Regions from separate parts of the Streptomyces sp. NPDC007872 genome, predicted to be linked through region 1. Evidence: riboswitches for the same ligand, from Rfam matches in the RefSeq annotation. Region 1 holds a riboswitch; each other region holds the start of a gene.
The links. A riboswitch is a leader RNA that binds a small molecule or an ion and turns the genes downstream of it on or off. The one in region 1 is predicted to bind cobalamin.
Positions count from the first base shown of each region.

Region 2: linked by a shared signal. The riboswitch ahead of ACFYNX_RS10240 (cobalamin biosynthesis protein) and the one ahead of ACFYNX_RS25950 (ABC transporter substrate-binding protein) in region 1 are both predicted to bind cobalamin.
Region 3: linked by a shared signal. The riboswitch ahead of ACFYNX_RS03035 (ribonucleoside-diphosphate reductase subunit alpha) and the one ahead of ACFYNX_RS25950 (ABC transporter substrate-binding protein) in region 1 are both predicted to bind cobalamin.
Region 4: linked by a shared signal. The riboswitch ahead of ACFYNX_RS14250 (acyl-CoA thioesterase) and the one ahead of ACFYNX_RS25950 (ABC transporter substrate-binding protein) in region 1 are both predicted to bind cobalamin.

Region 1 covers NZ_JBIAEA010000007.1:442,050-445,693, reverse strand. The annotation lists gene ACFYNX_RS25965 (NAD-dependent epimerase/dehydratase family protein) at 1-53, shown strand, start outside; gene ACFYNX_RS25960 (TetR family transcriptional regulator) at 153-746, shown strand; gene ACFYNX_RS25955 (cold shock domain-containing protein) at 1,030-1,236, shown strand; cobalamin riboswitch at 1,333-1,458, shown strand; gene ACFYNX_RS25950 (ABC transporter substrate-binding protein) at 1,543-2,604, shown strand; gene ACFYNX_RS25945 (FecCD family ABC transporter permease) at 2,601-3,644, shown strand, end outside.
Region 2 covers NZ_JBIAEA010000002.1:1,140,751-1,144,394, reverse strand. The annotation lists gene ACFYNX_RS10250 (inorganic phosphate transporter) at 78-1,346, shown strand; gene ACFYNX_RS10245 (hypothetical protein) at 1,359-1,580, shown strand; cobalamin riboswitch at 1,780-1,911, shown strand; gene ACFYNX_RS10240 (cobalamin biosynthesis protein) at 1,946-2,926, shown strand; gene ACFYNX_RS10235 (cobyric acid synthase) at 2,923-3,644, shown strand, end outside.
Region 3 covers NZ_JBIAEA010000001.1:755,637-759,280, reverse strand. The annotation lists gene mctP (monocarboxylate uptake permease MctP) at 1-852, shown strand, start outside; gene ACFYNX_RS03040 (GNAT family N-acetyltransferase) at 933-1,442, shown strand; cobalamin riboswitch at 1,492-1,632, shown strand; gene ACFYNX_RS03035 (ribonucleoside-diphosphate reductase subunit alpha) at 1,762-3,644, shown strand, end outside.
Region 4 covers NZ_JBIAEA010000003.1:835,595-839,238, forward strand. The annotation lists gene ACFYNX_RS14240 (NAD-dependent succinate-semialdehyde dehydrogenase) at 1-212, shown strand, start outside; gene ACFYNX_RS14245 (aldo/keto reductase) at 361-1,188, shown strand; cobalamin riboswitch at 1,332-1,551, shown strand; gene ACFYNX_RS14250 (acyl-CoA thioesterase) at 1,601-2,053, shown strand; gene ACFYNX_RS14255 (PP2C family protein-serine/threonine phosphatase) at 2,252-3,644, shown strand, end outside.

The DNA of each region.
Region 1 (3,644 bases):
AGGGGTTCGCCCGTCACGCGGAGTGGTACCGGAGCTTCCTCGGCCCCTCCTGAACGGAACCTCCCGTCCCTCCCGAACAGAAGCCGTCCGCGCCCGAGACCCCCTCGCACGCCCCTCCTCCGGGCGGTTCCCGGTGGATAAGGTGGGCCACGATGACACGTTTCCGCGAGAGCGTCCGCTCCCTGCTGCGCGAGCAGGTGCTCGACGCCGCCTACCGCCTCGTCGCCGCCGAGGGCTGGAGCGGGCTGCGCATGACCTCCGTCGCGCGGGCCGCGGGCATCAGCCGCCAGACCCTCTACAACGAGTTCGGCTCGAAGGAGGCCATCGGCAACGCCCTGGTCCAGCGCGAGCTGGAGGGCTTCCTGATCGGCATCGAGCGCGAACTCGACGCCCACCGGGGCGCGTTGGAGGAGGCCGCGACGGCCGGCGTCGGCTACACGCTCCAGCAGACCGTGGACAACCCCCTCATCAAGAGCGTCCTGGTCGCGGCCCGGGGCGGCGAGGACGACCTCCTCGCCTACCTCACCACCCGCACGGAGCCGGTCTTCGGCACGGCGATGGCGATGCTCCACGCGTACGCGGTCGAGGCCTGGCCCGACGTGGACGAGGAGTCGCGCGGCCTCGCCGTCGAGACGGTCGTGCGGCTCACCGTCAGCCACATCGTCCAGCCGGTGGCCTCCCCGGCGGAGACGGCGACGCGCATCGCCAGGATCACGGCGAGGATCGCGTACCCGGGCGGCGCCTGAGGCGCACCCCGCCCGGGCCCGGAGGCCGTACCCCGTTCCGGATCGGACGCCGTACCCCGTCCCGGCCCGGACGTGCGACGAGGCCCGGTGCCGAACACGGGGGATCTTCGGCACCGGACCTCTGTTGAAGATTCTACGAGATCCTCCGGGGTGCTCGCGCACGGCCGCCGGCCGACGGGCGAAGGGCGGGCGGACGGGGTACACCTCCCCTGAGACGCGGACCCGGCCGCACCCGGCCGGGACGACTCCCGCCCGCGTCGCCGACGCCGAGGAGGAGGCCGCCGTGGAAAGCAGGAGCAAGGGTTTCGTGCAGTCCTTCAACCGTCTCGGGGGATACGGGTTCGTCGTCCCCGTCGGCTCCGAGGACCAGGTCTGGTTCAGCGCGGAGGACATCGAGGACGAGAGCCGGACCGTCTCGGAGGGGCAGCAGGTCTCCTTCGTCCTGGTCCTCGGGGACGGCCGCTTCGAGGCCAAGGAGCTGCGCGTCTGACGCCCCCCGCGCCCCGGGGCACGCCCCCGGGCCGGTGGTACTGTGCCGGGGCCAGTCGCACCTTTGTACGCACCCGAACGGGTGCGTGCACGGGTCAGGGAATCCGGTGCGAGACCGGAACTGACGCGCAGCGGTGAGGGCGACGGGCGGAGCATCGGCCACTGGGCGGCGACGACGGCCCGGGAAGGCGCCCCGTCCGGCTGACCCCGAGTCCGAAGACCTGCTGGCGGCCCCGGCGGCACGCCCGCCCGGGGAGCACCGTACGACAGGCTCCGCGTATGAGCCGTGGCCGCAGAAGGAAGTCCCGTGCCGCTCGCACACCCCGTCCGCTCCGCCGTGCTGTTCCTCACCGGCGCCCTGCTCCTGACCGCGACCGGCTGCGGCACGGGCACGACCCCCGCCCCCGGCCGGCCCGCGGACGGCGCCGGGGAGGCGAAGACCGGATACCCCGTCACCCTCGACGACAACTGCGGACGGCCCGTCCGCGTCGAGCGCGCGCCGGAGCGGGCCGTCGCCCTCGACCAGGGCGCGGCGGAGATCATGCTCTCCCTCGGCCTCGCCGACCGCATGGTGGGCACCGGCACCTGGACGGACCCCGTGCTCAAGGGCCTGGAGGAGGAGAACGCCGGGGTCCCGCGCCTCGCCGACCGCTACCCCTCCTTCGAGAAGGTCCTCGACACCGAACCCGACTTCGCCGCCGCCTCCTTCACGTACACCCTAGGCAAGGGCGGGGTGGCGCCCCGCGAACGGTTCGAGCAGCTCGGCGTCCCCACCTACCTCTCGCCCACCGACTGCGTCGGCAAGGACAACAGCGGCGACGGCGACGGCGTCCGCGTCCGGCCGCTCACCATGGAGACGGTCTACGGCGAGATCCGCGACCTGGCCCGGATCTTCGGGGTCCGGGAGCGCGGCGAGAAGCTCGTCGGGGAGCTCAAGGGCCGCGTGGCGAAGGCGACTTCGGGCGGCGGCTTCGAGAACGCCACGGTCCTCTACTGGTTCGCCAACTCCGAGGCGCCCTACATGGCGGGCTGCTGCGGCGCCCCCGGCATCGTCTCCCGCGAACTGGGCGCGAAGAACGTCTTCGACGACACCAAGGAGGAGTGGCCCCAGATCAACTGGGAGACCGTCGCCGACCGCGACCCCGACGTCCTCGTCATCGGCGACCTCACCCGCCGCTCGCAGTCGGCCGAGAGCGCCGCCAAGAAGATCGAGTTCCTGGAGTCCGACCCCGTCACCCGCAGCATGACGGCCGTGAAGAACAAGCGGTACGTCCTCCTCAGCGGCCAGGCGCTCAACCCCACGATCCGCACGGTCGAGGCCGTCGAGAAGGTGGCGGCCGCCCTCCGCTCCCACGGTCTCGCCAAGTGACCCCCGTCCCTCCGGCGACCGCCCCGGTACGGAAGGGAGCGACGGCCCTGCTGGGGACGGCGGCCGGGCTCGCGCTCCTGGCCGCCTCGGTGGCCGCGGCCATCACCATCGGCCCGGCCCGCATCGGCGTGGCCGACGTGTGGTCGACGGTCGCCGCCCACCTCGGCGGGGGTGCCCCGGCGCTCTCCCCGATCCGGGACGGGATCGTGTGGGACCTGCGGCTTCCCCGCACGCTCCTCGCCGCCGTCTGCGGCGCCGGCCTCGCCCTGTGCGGCGCGGTGATGCAGTCGCTGCTGCGCAACCCGCTGGCCGACCCCTTCGTCCTCGGGGTCTCCTCCGGTGCCTCGACCGGCGCGGTCGCGGTCGTCGTCCTCGGGATCGGCGGGGGAGCCCTCTCCGTCACCGGCGGCGCCTTCCTCGGGGCGGTCTGCTCCTTCGCGCTCGTGCTGCTGCTCAGCCACACCCTCGGCGGCTCGACGGACCGCGTGGTCCTCTCCGGGGTCGCCGCCATGCAGCTCTTCTCCGCCCTCACCTCCTTCGTCGTGATGACGGCCGCCGACGCGGAGACCACCCGGGGCGTCCTCTTCTGGCTGCTCGGCTCGCTCGCCGGGGCCGGCTGGACCGACGTGTGGGTGTGCCTGGGGGTCCTCGCGGCGGCCCTGGTGATCTGCGTCGGCCACGCGCGGACCCTGGACGCGTTCGCCTTCGGGGAGGAGGCCGCCGCCTCGCTCGGCGTCGCCGTCGTCCGGACCCGGCTCGTCCTCCTGTGCGTCACCGCGCTCCTGACGGCCGCCCTGGTCTCCGCCGCCGGGGCCGTCGGCTTCGTCGGGCTCGTCCTGCCGCACGCCGCCCGCGCCCTCGCGGGCCCCGGACACGCCCGGCTCCTGCCGGTCACCGCCCTGGCCGGAGCGGTCTTCCTGGTCTGGGCCGACACCCTCGCCCGTACCGTCCTCGACCCCCAGGAGGTCCCGGTGGGCGTGGTCACCTCGCTGGTCGGCGTACCGGCCTTCGTCCTCGTCCTCTACCGCACGCGAAGCGCA
Region 2 (3,644 bases), on a different contig from region 1:
CCGCCCCAGTTCATCTTCCGTTCACCCAGGTTGCTTACGTTCGACCAGCCACTGACGTCAAACGATTGCCTGGGTAAATGGAACACATCACGCTGCTGCTCGCCATTGTGGTCGTGACAGCTCTCGTGTTCGATTTCACGAACGGTTTCCACGACACCGCGAACGCGATGGCCACGACCATCTCGACCGGTGCGCTCAAGCCCAAGACGGCGGTGGCCATGTCCGCCGTGCTCAACCTCGTCGGCGCGTTCCTGTCCGTGGAGGTCGCCAAGACGATCTCCGGCGGGATCATCAACGAAGAGGGCATCCGCACAGAGGTGATCTTCGCCGCGCTGGTCGGCGCCATCCTGTGGAACCTGCTGACCTGGCTGCTCGGACTTCCGTCCAGCTCTTCCCACGCGCTCTTCGGCGGCCTCATCGGCGCCGCGGTCATGTCGGCCGGCTGGTCGGCGGTGAACGGCTCCACGATCGTCACCAAGGTCCTCATCCCGGCCGTCGCCGCGCCGATCGTCGCCGGCCTCGCCGCGACGGCCGCCACCAGGCTGACGTACAAGATCAAGGCGAACCCCGAGGCGAAGGCCACGGCCAAGGGCTACCGGGCCGGCCAGATCGCCTCCGCCGGTCTCGTCTCCCTCGCCCACGGCACCAACGACGCCCAGAAGACGATGGGCATCATCACCCTGGCCCTGGTCACCCAGGGCGTCGTCGCCCCCGGCTCGAACCCGCCCCTGTGGGTCGTCGTCTCCGCCGGCGTCGCCATCGCGCTCGGCACCTACCTCGGCGGCTGGCGCATCATCCGCACCATGGGCAAGGGCCTCACCGACCTCCAGCCGCAGCAGGGCTTCGCCGCCCAGACCAGCGCCGCGACGGTCATCCTGGCCTCCTCGCACCTCGGCTTCTCCCTCTCCACCACCCAGTCCTGCTCGGGTGCCGTGATGGGCGCCGGCCTCGGCCGCAAGGGCGGTGTCGTCCGCTGGTCGACCGCGACCCGGATGTTCGTCGCCTGGGGCCTGACCCTGCCCGCCGCGGGCCTGGTCGGCGCCGGCGCCGAGTTCCTCACCAAGCAGGGCGCCTGGGGCATCGCCGCCGTCGCGGTCCTGCTCGTGGCCGGTTCGGCCGTCATCTGGTCGCTCTCCCGCCGCAAGCCGGTCGACCACCACAACGTCACGGCCGACGACGTGGAGGCCGAGGAGCCCGCGGGCGTGGTGACCACCGCCATCGCGGCCGTCACCCCGCCGCCGGCCGGCTCCGTCGCCGCCGTCACCGACGAGGACCTCAAGGCGACCATCCCCGCCCCGGCCCCCACCGACCCGACCGCTCCCCCGGCCCCGGCCGCGAAGGTCTAAGGAAAGCACCGCATGAAGATCGACTGGGCAGCCCTCGGCTCCGTCTTCGGAGTCAGCCTCGTGGCGACCGTCGCCCTGGTGGGCCTCTTCTCCCTCGGCATCGGCGGCCTCACCAAGCAGGAGGAGGCCACCGCGCGCGGCGGCTCCGCCGCCCTGGCCCGCACCGGCGCCTACGCCTGCTTCGGCCTGTGCCTCGCGGCCGTGGCGTACGGCATCTACCTGATCGTCGCCTGACGGTTCCCGCTCCACCGGCCGGGGGGGGGGGGGGGGGGGGGGGGGGGGGGCCCGCCCCCCGGGGGGGGGGGCGGGGGGCGCCCCCCCCCCCCCGGGGGGGGGCCCCCCCCCGGGGGGGGGCGCCCCCCCCCGGCCGCTTTCCTGTGGTGCTCCGCACAGTGCGCCGCCGCAGGTCAAGGCTGGGTTGACGCCCGTTCTCGGGGCGTGGTGGACTGCCGAGGCCATTACGGCGGCAGCAGAGGAAGTCCGGTGCGAATCCGGCGCGGTCCCGCCACTGTGACCGGATCCGAGGGTCCGGGAGTCAGGAACTCTCGCCGCCGGTCACGTCGATCCAGGGCGCGGACCCTGAGTGAGGACACAGCACCATGCCCGGCCGCCCCAGAGCCACCGGTGTCTTCGCGTACGGCGCGGCCGCGGGCCTCGCCGTCGACCTGCTCCTCGGCGATCCCCGCCGGGGCCATCCCGTCGCCGCGTTCGGCCGGACCGCCGCCGCCGTCGAGGAGCGCCTCCACCACGACCACCGCGGCTGGGGCGCCCTGCACACCGCCGTCTGCGCCGGCTCCACCGTCGCCCTCGGCGCCCTCGCCGCCCGGGCCGTGCGGAACCGTCCGGCCGCCGCCGTCGCGCTGACCGCCGCCTCCGTGTGGGCCGTCGTCGGCGGGACGACCCTGGGCCGGGAGGCCCGCGCGATCGGCGGGGCGCTGGCCGCCGGGGACCTGGAGGTGGCCCGGGAGCGGCTCCCCCACCTGTGCGGGCGCGACCCGCAGTCACTGGACGGTCCCGCGATGGCCCGCGCGGTCGTCGAGTCGGTCGCCGAGAACACCTCGGACGCCGTGGTCGGCGCCCTGTTCTGGGGCGCGGTCGCGGGCGTGCCGGGGCTCGTCGGCTTCCGGGCCGTCAACACCCTGGACGCGATGGTCGGCCACAAGTCGCCCCGCCACCGCCGCTTCGGCTGGGCCTCGGCCCGCCTCGACGACCTGGCCGGCTGGCCGGGCGCGCGCCTGACGGCCGCGCTCGCGACCGTCGCCGGCGGGAACCCGCGCGGGGCCGTCCGGGCCTGGCGGGCGGACGCGTCGAAGCACCCGAGCCCCAACGCGGGCCCGGTCGAGGCCTCCTTCGCGGGCGCGTTGGGCGTACGGCTCGGGGGCACCCTCTCGTACGGCGGGCGCGTCGAGCACCGGCCGGTCCTGAACGGGGAGGGGCGGGACGTCGAGGTGGCGGACGTCGAACGGGCGGTGGCGCTCTCGCGCCGGGTGACCGCGCTGACCCTGGCCGCCTGTGTGGGCGGCCGTCTGATCGCCGACGCCGTGAGGCACGGGAAGCACGGAAAGCGGGGGAACGCATGAGGGGCGGGGGGCTGCTGGTCGCCGGGACCACGTCCGACGCGGGCAAGAGCGTCGTGACGGCCGGGATCTGCCGCTGGCTGGTCCGCAAGGGCCTGAAGGTGGCGCCGTTCAAGGGGCAGAACATGTCCCTCAACTCCTTCGTCACGCGCGAGGGCGCCGAGATAGGCCGGGCCCAGGCCATGCAGGCGCAGGCCGCCCGGGTCGAGCCGACCGCGCTGATGAACCCGGTGCTGCTCAAGCCGGGCGGCGACCGCTCCAGCCAGGTCGTCCTGATGGGCAGGCCGGTCGGTGAGCTGAGTGCCCGTGGCTACCACGGAGGTAGGCAGAAGGAGCTGTTCGAGCCGGTCATGGCGTGCCTGGAGGAGCTGCGGAGCACGTACGACGCGGTGATCTGCGAGGGCGCCGGCAGCCCGGCCGAGATCAACCTGCGGCGCACCGACATCGTGAACATGGGCGTGGCGCGGGCCGCGCGACTGCCCGTGGTGGTGGTCGGGGACATCGACCGGGGCGGGGTCTTCGCCCAGTTCTTCGGCACGACGGCGCTGCTGTCCCCCGAGGACCAGTCGCTCGTCGCCGGATACCTCGTGAACAAGTTCCGGGGCGACGTGAGCCTCCTCGAACCCGGGCTCGACATGCTGTACGGCCTGACCGGGCGCCGGACCTTCGGCGTCCTGCCGTACGCGCACGGGCTCGGCATCGACGAGGAGGACGGCCTGCG
Region 3 (3,644 bases), on a different contig from region 1:
GCGACGCTCGCGCTCGGCTCCGCGCTCGCGCTCTTCATGTACCCGCACTCCATCACGGCGACGCTGTCGTCCCGGAGCCGCGAGGTCATCCGCCGCAACACCACGATCCTGCCGCTGTACTCCCTGATGCTGGGCCTGCTCGCGCTGCTGGGCTTCATGGCGATCGCCGCCGGGATTCAGGTGAAGAACGGCCAGCTCGCCATCCCGCAGCTCTTCGAGACCATGTTCCCCGACTGGTTCGCGGGCGTCGCGTTCGCCGCGATCGGCATCGGCGCGCTCGTCCCGGCCGCGATCATGTCCATCGCCGCGGCCAACCTCTTCACGAGGAACATCTACAAGGACTTCATCAAGAAGGACGCCACCCCGGCGCAGGAGACCAAGGTCTCCAAGATCGTCTCGCTCCTGGTCAAGGTCGGCGCGCTCGCCTTCGTCCTCACCATGGACAAGACGGTCGCGATCAACTTCCAGCTCCTCGGCGGCATCTGGATCCTCCAGACCTTCCCGGCCCTGGTCGGCGGCCTGTTCACCCGCTGGTTCCACCGCTGGGCGCTGCTCGCGGGCTGGGCCGTCGGCATGGTCTACGGCACGGTCGCCGCCTACGGCGTCGCCAGCCCGACCCAGAAGCACTTCGGCGGCTCCTCCGCCGAGATCCCCGGCATCGGCGAGATCGGCTACATCGGCCTCACCGCCTTCGTCCTCAACGTCCTGGTCACCGTGGTCCTCACCTTCGTCCTCAAGGCCCTCAAGGCCCCCGAGGGCGTCGACGAGACCTCCCCGTCGGACTACACGGCCGACGCCGGCGACCCCGGCGTGCAGGTCGAGATGGAGAAGGTCACCGCGCCGACGCACTGACGCCACCCGCAGGAAAGGGCCCGGGACCTCCACCAGGAGGCCCCGGGCCCCGTCGCGTCACCGGCAGGCACACTTCCCCCATGGACTTCACGATCAGGGCCGTACGGCCCGAGGAGTACGAGGTGCTCGGCGAGCTGACCGGACGCACCTACCTGGACGACGGACTGCTGGCGCACGGGGCGGAGGACTCCTATCTGGAGCTGCTGCGGGACACGGCGCGCCGGGCCCGCGAGAGCGAGGTCCTCGTCGCGGAGGACACCCGGGACGCGGCGGGCCGGATCGTCGGCGGCGTGACCTTCGCCCGGGGCGGCACCCCGTGGGCCGACATCGCCGTGCCCGGCGAGGCCGAGTTCCGGATGCTCGCGGTCGCGCGGGAGGCCCGCGGCCGGGGCATCGGGGAGGCGCTCGTACGGACCTGTGTCGACCGGGCGCGGGCCCTGCCGGGGTGCGCCCGGATCGTGCTCTCGACGGGCGCCGAGATGGCCGCGGCGCACCGGATCTACGAGCGGATGGGCTTCGTCCGCACTCCGCACCGGGACTGGGAGCCCATCCCCGATCACTCTCTGCGCACCTACTCCCTGGACTTCTGAGCCCAAGTCCCGTCCAGGGGGCGACACAACATGTGGGGGGTGCCACGAGTGGCGCCCCCCACATGTATGCTCGTCCTCGCTGTCGACGCAGGGGAATCCGGCGCGAATCCGGAACTGTCCCGCAACGGTGTACTTCGTGCGGTTTCGTCCGGGGTGAGTCCGAACACCTGCCGACAGCGCGCCCGGTCCTTCCGTTCCGGGTGCCACAGACGTCCGGGCCTCGCGGAGTGGGCCGGTGGACGCGGCGCGTCATGCCTGGACGCCCGCCCGTCCGCCCTCCCCCGCCGAGGCCCCGAGCCGAGCGAGGGAGAGCCCCCACGTGACCATCGCGCCCGCCGATCCGGCTTCGGCCGAGGCTTCCGCGGTCGAGAGCGACGGCCCCGGGACCGTACTGCTGCGGACCCTGACCGACCTCACCGCCGATCTCCCCGACACCGACCCCGGCAGGGTCGCCGCCGCCGCGCTCCGCGGCCGCAGCGCCGCCGCGGACGAGGCGGAGCTGCGCGAGCTGGCCACCGAGGCGGCCGCCGGTCTGATCGCCGAGGACCCGGCGTACTCCCGGCTCGCCGCCCGGCTCCTCACCATCACCATCGCGGACGAGGCCGCCTCCCAGGGCTCGGTGAACTTCTCCTCCTCGGTGGCCGTCGGCCACCGCGAGGGCCTGATCGCCGACCGCACCGCCGAGTTCGTCGCGCTCCACGCCGACCGCCTCGACACCACGATCGACCGCGCCGGCGACGACCGCTTCGGCTACTTCGGCCTGCGCACCCTCTACTCGCGCTACCTGCTGCGCCACCCGATCACCCGCAAGGTGATCGAGACCCCGCAGCACTTCATGCTCCGCGTCGCCTGCGGCCTGGCCGAGGACGACAGCGTCCGCGCGCTCGACGAGGTGGCCGCGCTGTACGGCCTGATGAGCCGCCTGGACTACCTGCCGTCCTCCCCCACGCTCTTCAACTCCGGCACCCGCCACCCGCAGATGTCCTCCTGCTACCTCCTGGACTCCCCCCAGGACGAGCTGGACTCCATCTACGACCGCTACCACCAGGTCGCGCGCCTCTCCAAGCACGCGGGCGGCATCGGCCTCTCGTACTCCCGCATCCGCGCCCGCGGTTCGCTGATCCGCGGCACCAACGGGCACTCCAACGGCATCGTGCCGTTCCTGAAGACCCTCGACGCCTCCGTCGCCGCCGTGAACCAGGGCGGCCGCCGCAAGGGCGCCGCCGCCGTCTACCTGGAGACCTGGCACGCGGACATCGAGGAGTTCCTGGAGCTCCGCGACAACACCGGCGAGGACCAGCGCCGCACGCACAACCTGAACCTGGCGCACTGGATCCCGGACGAGTTCATGCGCCGCGTGAACGCCGACGCCGAGTGGTCGCTGTTCTCCCCCTCGGACGTGCCCGAGCTGGTCGACCTGTGGGGCGAGGAGTTCGACGCCGCCTACCGCAGGGCCGAGGCGGCCGGCCTGGCCCGCAAGACGATGCCGGCCCGCGACCTGTACGGCCGGATGATGCGGACCCTGGCCCAGACCGGCAACGGCTGGATGACCTTCAAGGACGCCTCGAACCGGACGGCCAACCAGACCGCCGAGCCCGGCCACACCGTCCACTCCTCCAACCTCTGCACGGAGATCCTGGAGGTCACCGACGACGGCGAGACCGCGGTCTGCAACCTGGGCTCGGTCAACCTCGGCGCGTTCGTGGTCGGTTCGGACATCGACTGGGAGCGCCTGGACGAGACCGTCCGCACGGCCGTCACCTTCCTCGACCGGGTCGTCGACATCAACTTCTACCCGACCGAGCAGGCGGGCCGCTCCAACTCCCGCTGGCGTCCGGTCGGCCTGGGCGCCATGGGCCTCCAGGACGTCTTCTTCCAGCTCAAGCTGCCCTTCGACTCCCCCGAGGCGCGGGCGCTCTCCACCCGCATCGCCGAGCGGATCATGCTGGCCGCGTACGAGGCCTCCGCCGACCTCGCCGAGCGCAACGGCCCGCTCCCGGCCTGGGAGAAGACCCGCGCCGCCCGCGGCGTGCTGCACCCCGACCACTACGACGTCGAACTGAACTGGCCGGAGCGCTGGACGGCCCTGCGCGAGCGGATCGCCGCCGTCGGCATGCGCAACAGCCTCCTCCTCGCCATCGCGCCGACCGCGACGATCGCCTCGATCGCCGGCGTGTACGAGTGCATCGAGCCGCAGGTCTC
Region 4 (3,644 bases), on a different contig from region 1:
TGGAACGCGGCCGCCGGGTCGCCGAGCGGGTGGAGACCGGCATGGTCTGGGTCAACCACCCGACCTCCACGCGGCCCGACCTGCCCTTCGGCGGCATCAAGCGTTCCGGTTACGGACGCGAGCTCTCCGCACTCGGCATGCGGGAGTTCGTCAACCGCAAGCTGGTGCGCGTCCTGCCCCCCGACGCGGAGCTGGGCGGCATCGCCGGCTGAACCGAGTCGGCACCGATGCCGGAGGAAGACCGGCCGGTGCCGTACGGCGCCCCTCGTCGCACACCGAAGAGCACTCGACGAACGCCCGACGAACCCCGACGAACCCCGACGAACCCCCTACGAACCCCGACGAACAAGGAGACACACGGTGTCCGCAGTACCGGAGCTCACCCTCAACAACGGCGTACGGATCCCCCAGTTGGGCTTCGGCACCTTCCAGATCCCGCCGGAGGAGACGCGCGAGAAGACCCTGGCGGCCCTGGAGGCCGGGTACCGCCACATCGACACGGCGCAGATGTACGGCAACGAGAAGCAGGTCGGCCAGGCGGTCCGGGACTCGGGCCTCGACCGCGGCGACGTCTTCGTGACCAGCAAGCTGAACAACGACGCCCACGCGTACGACGACGCGCTCAAGGCCTTCGACGGAACGATGGAGGAGCTGGGCCTGGACCGTCTGGACCTCTTCCTCGTCCACTGGCCCCTGCCCGGCCGGGGCGACTTCGTGGAGACCTGGAAGGCGATGGAGGAGATCTACCGCTCCGGGCGGGCCAGGGCGATCGGGGTGTCGAACTTCCAGCCGTCGCACCTGCGCCGGCTCCTCGAGGACAGCGTGGTGGTGCCGGCCGTCAACCAGGTCGAAGCGCACCCGTACCTCACCCAGGACGTCGTACGGGCCTTCGGCTCCGAGCACGGGATCGCCACGGAGGCGTGGTCGCCGATCGCCCAGGGCAAGGTGCTCGGCGACCCGGTGATCCAGGGCATCGCGGACCGGCTCGGCAAGTCGACGGCACAGGTGACCCTGCGCTGGCACCTGCAGCGCGGGGACGTCGTCTTCCCCAAGTCGTCGTCCCCGGAGCGCATGGCGGAGAACTTCGACCTCTTCGACTTCGAGCTCACGGAGGGCGACATGGGCGAGATCTCCGCGCTGAACCGCGACGAGCGCACCGGCCCGGACCCCGACCGGTTCAACGGCTGAGCACACACCGCCCGGGTGACGGCCCCGGCCCCGCTCCCCACGGCGCGTGCCTCCCGGCGGCGGACGAGGCCCGCGGCGGAAGGCCGGGATGCTCCGGAGGCGGCCTCTCGCACACGAGTGTCCGCGCTCCGTGGAGTGCCGCGTAGGCTGGTCGCGTAGCTGGTTCGCCCCGTCCGCCAGGCGGGACGCGTCGTAAGAGGGAACCCGGTGGGAATCCGGGACTGCCCCGCAGCGGTGAGTGGGAACGACCGCCGTCATACGCACTGGGCCCGGGAAGGGTCTGGGAAGCGACGGCCAGTAGGAGTCGCGTACAGCGCGACGTGCCCGCGAGTCCGAAGACCTGCCCGCTGCCCGCGCGCCCCACCCCGTGCGCGCGGAACAGCCCTGCCGCGACTCGCGAAGGAGAGTTGACGTGGCCGATCCCACCGTCATCAGCCCTGCCCCCGCCCCCCGTCCCGCCAAGACGCCGGACGACTCCCGGGTGGTTCTCGCCCACATCATGAGCGAGCACGACACCAACCTCTACGGCACCATCCACGGCGGCGTGATGATGAAGCTCATCGACGACGCCGCGGCGGCGGCCGCCGGGCGGCACGCCGACGGCCCGGCCGTCACCGTCTCCGTCGACCGGATGACCTTCCTCGCCCCCGTACGGGCCGGGGACCTGCTCAGCGTCGAGGCGGGGCTCGAGCGCGCCGGGCGGACGTCGATGACGGTCGGAGTCCGCGTGACCTCCGAGCGCTGGAACAGCACCGGCCCCGCCACCGAGGTCGCCACCGCCTTCCTGACCTTCGTCGCCGTGGACGCCGACGGCACCCCGCGTCCGGTGCCCGCCCTGGACGCACCGCTGCCCGGCCCGTCCTGACGGGACGGGCGGAACCGGCCCTCCCCCGGCCGGGCGGCGGCGCCGGGACCACCGCGGAGTCGCGCGGCCGCCCGGCTTCCGCCCGGGGCGCGGCGACGACGTACGCTGGGACGTGCCGCCCGTCCGGAGTCCCCGAGATCCGGTCCCGGACGGCGGGCGTGAGCCCCGACCAGTACGGCGAACGCGAACGAGGAGACCGTGGGGCGAGTCGAGGGTGCGACCGGCGTGGACCCCGAGAGCTGGTCCGCCGGTCTGCACCGCATGTGGCAAGCCGCGCAGGACGCCGAGGACATCACGGACATGGCCCGGCACATCTACGCCCTGATGCTGGCGGAGCGGGCCGTGGTCGCCGTCGCAGGAAGCAGGTGGGACGGCCGCGACCTGCGGTACGTCCGGCGGCTGACGGCCGACGGCGCCGCGACGGCGGCCACCACGACCCCTCGCCCCGGCAGTGTGCGGACCGTGTCCTCCCGGCCGCCCGCCGAGGACGGAGAGGGCGCCGGGGGCCGCGCGCCGGTGCGGCTGTACGAGCACGACCTCACCGCGGCCGACGAGGAGTTCGCTCCCGAGGCGGCGCTGCTGGCCGAGGCGGGGGCGCGGTGGGCCCTGGAGGCCCGCTTCTCGCTCGGGGGCGGCGACTGGGCGTCCTTCTCGCTGGGGCTGAGCCGCCGACAGGATGCCGGTCCCTCCCTGCCGACGCGGCTGCTCCAGGTGAGCGAGGTCCTGGTGGCCGGCAACCGGAGGGTGCTGGAGCACAGGGCCGCGGAACGCCGTCGGGTCGAAGAGGCGTTCTTGGCCGAGGCGTCCCTCCAGATGGACGCCACCCTCGACGCGCCGGAGACGCTGGAGCGCATCGCCCGGCTCGCCGTACCGGCGGTCGCGGAGGCCTGCGTGGTGCACCTGCGCCGGCCGGACGGCGGGCTGTCGCCGGTCGCCACCGTGCACGTGGCGGCGGCCGTGCAGCCCTGGCTGCGCGGCGTGGCCGCGGACGACCCGTGGCTGGACGAGGCCCTGCGAGCCGCGGCGGACCGGCCGCACGGCACCCTGATCGCGGGCGAGTCCCTGAAGGCGTCCCCGTTCGGGCCGCACGGCGAAGGACCGGGCCGGAACGTGCGGGCCGTGAGCATCAGCCCGCTGCGGGCCCGGGGGAAGCTGCTGGGCACGCTGACGTTCGTCTACCACCGCCCCGAGCGCGAGATCGTCGACCTGCGGGTGCTGGACGACCTGGCCGGCCGGGCGGCACTGGCCATCGACACCACCACCGCCTACGAACAGCGCCGCCGCAACACCGAGCAGCTCCAGCGGCACCTGCTGCCGGACGCGCTGCCCGACTGGCCCGGAGCCGAGCTGACCGCGGCCTACGAGGTGGCCGACGACTCCCTGGAGGTGGGCGGCGACTTCTACGACGCCGTGGTGCGCCGGGACGGCGCGCTGGCCCTCTTCGTCGGGGACGTGTGCGGCCGGGGCGCCGAGGCCGCGGCGCTGACCGGCCTGGCCCGGCACACCCTGCGCGTCCTGCTGGAGGACAAGGTGCCGCCCGGTGAGGCGCTGCGCCGCCTCAACAGCGTGCTGACCGCGCAGCGGCAGAGCG